DNA from 2 places in the Microbispora sp. NBC_01389 genome. Region 2 is predicted to be linked to the other one. Evidence: predicted binding sites of a transcription regulator. Region 2 holds the regulator's gene; the other holds the start of a gene.
The links. Region 2 encodes LexA, which represses DNA repair genes until DNA is damaged. Its sites were predicted from a motif close to TCGAACANNTGTTCGA; they were not measured.
Positions count from the first base shown of each region.

Region 1: a site for LexA is predicted at 2,354-2,369, ahead of OG344_RS21260 (SAV_6107 family HEPN domain-containing protein). Genes of this name have one in related genera too.

Region 1 covers NZ_CP109552.1:4,694,397-4,697,803, reverse strand. Annotated here, with positions in the region: gene OG344_RS21270 (transcriptional regulator) at 1-283, shown strand, start outside; gene OG344_RS21265 (arginine deiminase) at 402-1,646, shown strand; gene OG344_RS21260 (SAV_6107 family HEPN domain-containing protein) at 1,652-2,089, opposite strand; gene OG344_RS21255 (peptidoglycan-binding protein) at 2,480-3,361, opposite strand.
Region 2 covers NZ_CP109552.1:7,374,835-7,378,241, forward strand. Annotated here, with positions in the region: gene OG344_RS32510 (vitamin B12-dependent ribonucleotide reductase) at 1-321, opposite strand, end outside; gene nrdR (transcriptional regulator NrdR) at 443-901, opposite strand; gene lexA (transcriptional repressor LexA) at 1,331-2,044, shown strand; gene OG344_RS32525 (MalY/PatB family protein) at 2,130-3,227, shown strand; gene OG344_RS32530 (cellulase family glycosylhydrolase) at 3,297-3,407, opposite strand, start outside.

The DNA of each region.
Region 1 (3,407 bases), 2.7 Mb from region 2:
GGGCGGGGCCGCTCCCAGCCCGCTCGCGCCGGCTCCCAAGCTGGTCATCGACCTGGAGCGGCTGTCGCAGCTGCCGAAGGACAAGGCCGGTCCGCTGGCCCGCTATGCGGCCACGATCCAGAGCCAGCGTGGTGACTACAACGGCAAGGTGCTGTCCATCCGGCAGGAGGACCTGCGCTCGCTGGCGGTCATCTACGACAAGTCGCCCGTCGAGCTGACCGAGGAGTTCATCAACTGGGGCGTGCTCGACGCCGAGGCCCGCCGCGCCGTCGAGTCCTTCTGACCACTCCTGCCGACCGTTCCTTCCGGCCGCCGGGCCGCCGCGGCGGCCCCCGTCGGTCCTCCGCGCGCCGGGGAGCCGCGCCACGAGTGATTCCTGTCATACGGGGATAGGACAGGACATGACTTTTTTTGTGGGCTCGGAGGTGGGCAGGCTCCGCCAGGTCCTGGTCGACATCCCCGAACTGGCGCTCAAGCGGCTCACGCCCGGCAACAAGGACGGCCTGCTCTTCGACGACGTGCTCTGGGTGCACCGCGCGCTGGAGGAGCACCGGGAGTGGTGCGAGGTGCTCACCGCGCGCGGCGTCAGGGTGCACCACCTCGGCGACCTCCTGCGGGAGGTGATCGAGGTCCCCGACGCGCGCAAGCACATCCTCGACGGCAGCGTCGACGAGCACTGGTTCGGCCCGCTGGCCGGCGACGCGATCCGCAACACGCTGGACGCCCTCGACGGCGCCGCGCTCGCGCCGTACCTGACCGGCGGGATCACCAAGCGCGAGATCAGGGAGCTGGGCTGCGACCCGGGGTCCGTCGTCTTCCACGCGCTCGGCCCGGACGACTTCGTCCTCCCGCCGCTGCCGAACCACCTGTTCGCCCGCGACACCTCCTGCTGGGTGTACGGCGGGGTGTCGATCAACGCGATGCGCAAGAAGGCGCGCAGGCGCGAGACCCTCAACTACGAGGCGGTCTACCGGTGGCACCCGATGTTCGCCCCGGGCTACGGCGACCCGTCCGGCGGGGGGTTCGACGTCTGGTACGACGGCACCCGCATGGCCCCGGCGACCATCGAGGGCGGCGACGTGCTGGTGCTCGGCGACGGCGTCGTGCTCGTCGGGATGAGCGAGCGCACCCAGCCGCAGGCGGTGGAGATGCTGGCGACGAACCTCTTCCGCGCGGGCGCGGCGACTCGCATCGTGGCGCTCGACCTCCCCAAGACCCGCGCGTTCATGCACCTCGACACCGTGATGACCAATGTCGACGTGGGGGTGTTCACGAAGTACGCCGGGCTCGGCATGCTGCCCTCGTACACGGTGGAGCCGGGCGACACCGACAAGGAGCTGAAGGTCGTCGACCATCCGCCCGAGGACATGCACCGGGCGATCGCGCGAGCCCTCGGCCTGGACGACATCAAGGTCCTCACGCCGACGCAGGACGTGCACGCGGCCGAGCGCGAGCAGTGGGACGACGGCTGCAACGTGCTGGCCTTGGAGCCGGGAGTGGTCGTCGCCTACGAGCGCAACACCACGACCAACAACCACCTGCGCAGGCACGGCATCGAGGTCATCCCGATCCGCGGCAGCGAACTCGGCCGGGGACGGGGCGGGCCCCGCTGCATGAGCTGCCCGCTGGAGCGCGATCCGGCCTGACGCCGTCAGCCGGCCATCGGGAGGGTGGGGCGGCCGGGCAGGCCGAGGATCGACTCGACCTCGCCGACGAACCTGTCCGCCTCCGCTATGATCTCGTCTGCGTCGTTCTGAGTGACGGCCCGGACCATTCCGGCCTCGACCGCCGCTCGCTTGGTCGCGCTCACCGCGAAGTAGGCCGCCCAGTCCGCGAGCTTCGGCTCGGCCTCGGGAAGCAGCTCCCAGGCGCTGCGCAGCCGCCGCCTGCGGCCGTCCATCGGACGGGGGCGCGCGGCGAGGATCCCGGCGGCCGCGCGCAGCGCCGCGAGATGGGCCGACACGTAGCGGTCCGCGGGCGTGGTCCCGACGGTGGCGTCCGCGAGGCACGCCCTGGCGTCCGCGAGACGCGCCAGGACCGCCTGCGGAAGCCGGGGCCCGGTCCGCTGGTCGCCGTTCTCTTCAGTCATGCCCGCCTCCTTGAGTCGTGGCATCCGGCGAACTCCGCCGGTGACTTCACAGTCGCAGAAAGCACCGACAATTTCGCTCGGCCGCGTAATCCCGGGCACCACCGGGACCACACGCTTTCTCACGCTCCCGTGGGCGGCCGGACGAGGAGCTTCCCCTCTCCCCGTCCGGCCCACGCCGCGGGCCGTGCCGCATCCGTCTCCGCCGACGACGTAGGCACGGATCCGACGGTGTGGGCACAGGCCGCGAGTCCCGCGCCCACTCCATCGAACATAGATTCGACCATGGCCGCTGTCAAGGCTGTCAACGAACAAGGGTTCGAGGACTGGCGGGGGCACGTACGACGAAGGGCCCCACGCGAAAACGTCGCGCGGGGCCCTCCCATCAGCGGGCTACCGCCGGAAAGCGCCTCTGACGTGCACGGGGACACCTTTGCCGAGCATGCCCGGCAGGATCTCGGCGACGTTCATCGGCAGCCGCACGCAGCCGTGCGACGCCGGATAGAGCGGCACCGACAGCGCGCCGTGGAGGGCGATGCCGCCGTTGAAGAAGATCGGGTTGTAGAGCTGCCCCAGGTAGGACCGGTGCCAGCCCCTGGCCCGCCACGTGGTCGCGTAGTCGCCGGTCGGCGTGCGGGCGCTACCGGAGAACACCTGCCTCTTGCCGTTCCACACGGCGTACTCGGTGTAGGGGACGCCGCTGCCGCTGGAGATGTGGCTGATGAGCATCGGGACGCCCGCGCGATACAGAACCATCACCTGTTTGGTCAGGTCCACCTCGACCCGGGTGGCCCTGCCCCGGGGCACGAGGACCCTGGGCGCGCGGGGGTTCTCCAGCGCCCTCCAGGTGCGGGCGGCGACCGTGCCGGTCGGCTTGATCCCCTGCACCTTCTGGAACGCCCAGAGCGCCGTCAGCGTGGCCCCGCCGTAGCGGCCGTCGGCACTGCCGGGCACGTAGCCGAGTTCCCTGAGCCGCGCCTGCAGCGCCTTCACCGCGTCGCCCTTGGCGCCGAGCCTGAGCGTCTTCCCCGGCGCCTCGAACGGCGGGTATCCGGCCCGTCCGGGCAGGACTCCCCGCGCCCCGGCCGCCGTCGCCGTGAGCGCCGGCGCCCCGGCCGCCGACGCCGCACCGGCGAGCCCGGCCCTCGCGTACGTCACGGCTCCCGCCGGAACCGCGGCGGCCCGCGCCGGGCCGGCGACCCCGGCCGTCGCGAAGGTCACAGCCCCCACGGCGGCGAGCATGGCCACGGCCGGCCGCCGTCGACCTCTCATCATGACCAACCCCTCATAAGCCTGATTCCGAACAAAGGACTCACCTTAC
Region 2 (3,407 bases):
GACGCCCACCACCCGGTCGACGAGCTGCCGCAGGCTCGACTCGCGCTGCGCGGTGCCCACCGCGCCCCGGAAGTACTTGGTGGTCACGATGTTGGCCGCGTTGACCGACCAGGAGGCGGGGAACTCCACGCCGTGCTGCTCGAAGTTGACCGAGCCATCGCGCCAGTTGGTCATCACGACGTCGCGCCGCTCCCAGCGGACCTCGTCGTACGGGTGGACACCCGGGGTTGTGAAGATGCGCTTCATCTTCAGGCCCCTGCGCGGGCGCTTCGCTCCCCGGCCTCCCGCCCCCGCCGCCGTGCCGCTAACGGTCTCCGTCATGACTTCCCCCTCCCGGGGCCCGGTGGAGCCCCTCTTTCCGACCACGCTCGTCACACCCTCGTCGTCACGCCGCACGGCTCGCTTCTCGCCCGCCCGCCGCGCCGGCTTCCGGGGCCGGCGGCTACTCCCCGCCGCCGTGGGCCGCCCTGAGCCGCTCGATCTCGGCTTCGAAGTCCGCCAGCGTCTCGAAGCTCCGGTAGACCGACGCGAACCGCAGGTACGCCACCTCGTCCAGGTCGCGGAGCGGGCCAAGGATGGCCAGCCCCACCTCGTGTGAGGCGATCTCCGCGGCGCCGGTGGCCCGGATGGTCTCCTCCACGCGCTGCCCGAGCTGGGCGAGGGAGTCCTCGCCGACCGGGCGTCCCTGACAGGCCCGCCGTACGCCCGCGACGACCTTCTCCCGGGAGAACGGCTCGGTGACCCCGCTGCGCTTGCTCACCATGAGCAGCACGGTCTCCTGAGTGGTGAACCTGCGCCCGCATTCGGGGCAGGTGCGGCGGCGGCGGATGGCCGCCCCGTCTTCGGCTGCGCGGCTGTCCACGACCCGTGTGTCCAGGTGGCGACAGAACGGACAGTGCACTTCATCGCCTCCCTGAACGCACATCCCGAACACAAGGTGTAGTGAACTTACACCGCTGTGACTACTAGATGTTGGGGTCCAACGGTAGAAGTGCCCGTCCTTGAACGCAAGTCGAACCGGGCGTGGCGGGGGAAGTTCCTGCTCGCCTGGCGTGTCGTCCCACGCGCCTCAGGCGCATCCCCTGTCCCGGGACGCGGGAATAGGCCGTACGGCGTTTTCGCGCCCGGATTTCTCCATTCCTTCTGAGCCGGGCGAACGACCGGCCGAGAAGATCGGGTAAATCGAACACGGGATCGATCGAACTCCCGTACGATGAGGAGAACGGCGAGATCGGCGATTTCGCTGGATATCGAACAATTGTTTGACGGTGATCTTGAATCGCGGTACGGTCGCTCTGTGCGACATGAGGAACACGGATTGAGAGGTGGCATCGTGAGTGACCGAAGTGAGCAGGCGAATGGCGTCAGCGACCTCGCGGTTCGTCGGCGCGACTCGCTTGGCCTCACCCCCAGGCAGCGGAAGATCCTCGAGGTGATCCGCGACTCGGTCCAGCAGCGCGGCTATCCGCCGTCCATGCGGGAGATCGGCGAGGCCGTCCAGCTGACCAGCACCTCCAGCGTGTCGCACCAGCTCACGGCGCTCCAGCGTAAGGGCTACCTCCGCCGGGACCCGCACCGCCCCCGGGCGCTGGAGGTCAGGCTCCCCGGCGAGCCGGTCCTGTGGGTCGACCCGGACGCCGCCGAGGAGGAGAGCGGCTTCAACCGGCCCACCGCGGCGTACGTGCCGCTGGTCGGCCGCATCGCCGCCGGTGGCCCCATTCTCGCCGAGCAGAGCATCGAGGACGTGTTCGCGCTGCCCAAGCAGCTCGTCGGCGAGGGCACGCTGTTCCTGCTCCAGGTCTCCGGCGACTCGATGATCGAGGCCGCCATCGCAGACGGCGACTGGGTCGTGGTGCGGCAGCAGCCGGTCGCCGACAACGGCGACATCGTCGCGGCGATGATCGACGGCGAGGCCACCGTGAAGACGTTCAAGCGCAAGGACGGGCACGTGTGGCTGGTGCCGCACAACCCGAACTACGAGCCGATCCCCGGCGACGAGGCCACCGTGCTCGGCAAGGTCACGGCCGTCCTGCGCAAGCTGTAGTCAGGCCCTGTGCCGGCGTCCCACCGCGGGACGCCGGCATGACTGCCCTCCGGATGACCGATATCCGGCGATTAGGGTGAGTCCCGTGAAACTCGACTCGCTCTCCCTGGAGGCCGCCCGCACCCGTGACGGGATCAAGTGGGCCCTGGCCGCGCCCGGTGTCATCCCCGCCTGGGTCGCCGACATGGACTTCCCGGTGCCCGAGGCGGTCCGGGAGGCCGTCGCGCGACGCGCGGCCACGGATCTCGGCTATCCCGCGTGGCTGGACGAGCCGACCGCCGGGCCGCTGGCCGAGGCGTTCGCCGAGCGGATGGAGGCGAGGTACGGCTGGCGGGCCGATCCCGCGCACGTGCGGTCCTACACCGACCTCAACCAGGCCCTCCAGGTGCTGCTGCACCTCATGACGGAGCCCGGCGACGCCGTGGCGCTGCACGTCCCGGCCTACGACCCCTTCCTCGTCACCATCACCGGGATGGGCCGCCGCCTCGTGCCGATGCCGCTGACGGCCGAGGGCCGGTTCGAGGTCCCCGCCGAGCCCGTACGCGTGCTCCTGCTGGTCAACCCGCAGAACCCGTCGGGCCGGTCGTTCACCCGGGAGGAGCTGGAGGAACTCGCCGCGTACGCCGACCGGCACGGCACGCTGGTGATCGCGGACGAGATCCACGCCGACCTGACGTACGCCCCGGCCCGGCACATCCCGTTCGCCACGATCCTGCCCGAGCGGACGGTCACGCTGACCTCCGCCAGCAAGGCGTTCAACATGGGCGGGCTGCACTGCTCGGTGGCCCATGTGGGCGCCAGGGACGTCAGGGACGCGCTCGGCCGTCAGCCCGCCCACATCTACGGCGCGCCGAGCGTCCTCGGAGTGGAGGCCACGGTGGCCGCGTGGCGGCACGGCCAGACGTGGCTGGAGGAGGTGCTGGCGATCCTGGACCGCAACCGCCGGCTCATCGCCGAGCGGCTCCCGGCCGGGGTGGGCTACCGCATGCCCGACGCCACCTATCTCGCGTGGCTCGACTTCGGCATCCCCGACGCCGCCTCCTTCGTCGAGAGGGAGGCCCGGGTCAGGCTCAACCCGGGCCCCAACTACGGAGGTGGCGACACGTTCGCCCGCCTCAACTTCGCGACGTCGGCGCCGATCCTGGAGGAGATCCTGGCCAGGATCGCCGCCGCCGTGAAGTAGGCCGCCGTGAAGTAGGCCGCCGTGAAGTAGGCCGCCGTGAAGTAGGCCGCCTGCTCAGCTCGCCGCCGTTCAGCTCGCCGTGCAGGTGACCTGCGACGGCACGCCGTTGGTGCCGGACCAGCTCGCGTTGAACCCGAACGCCGTGGACGCCCCGGCGCCGAGCGCGCCGTTGTAGGACAT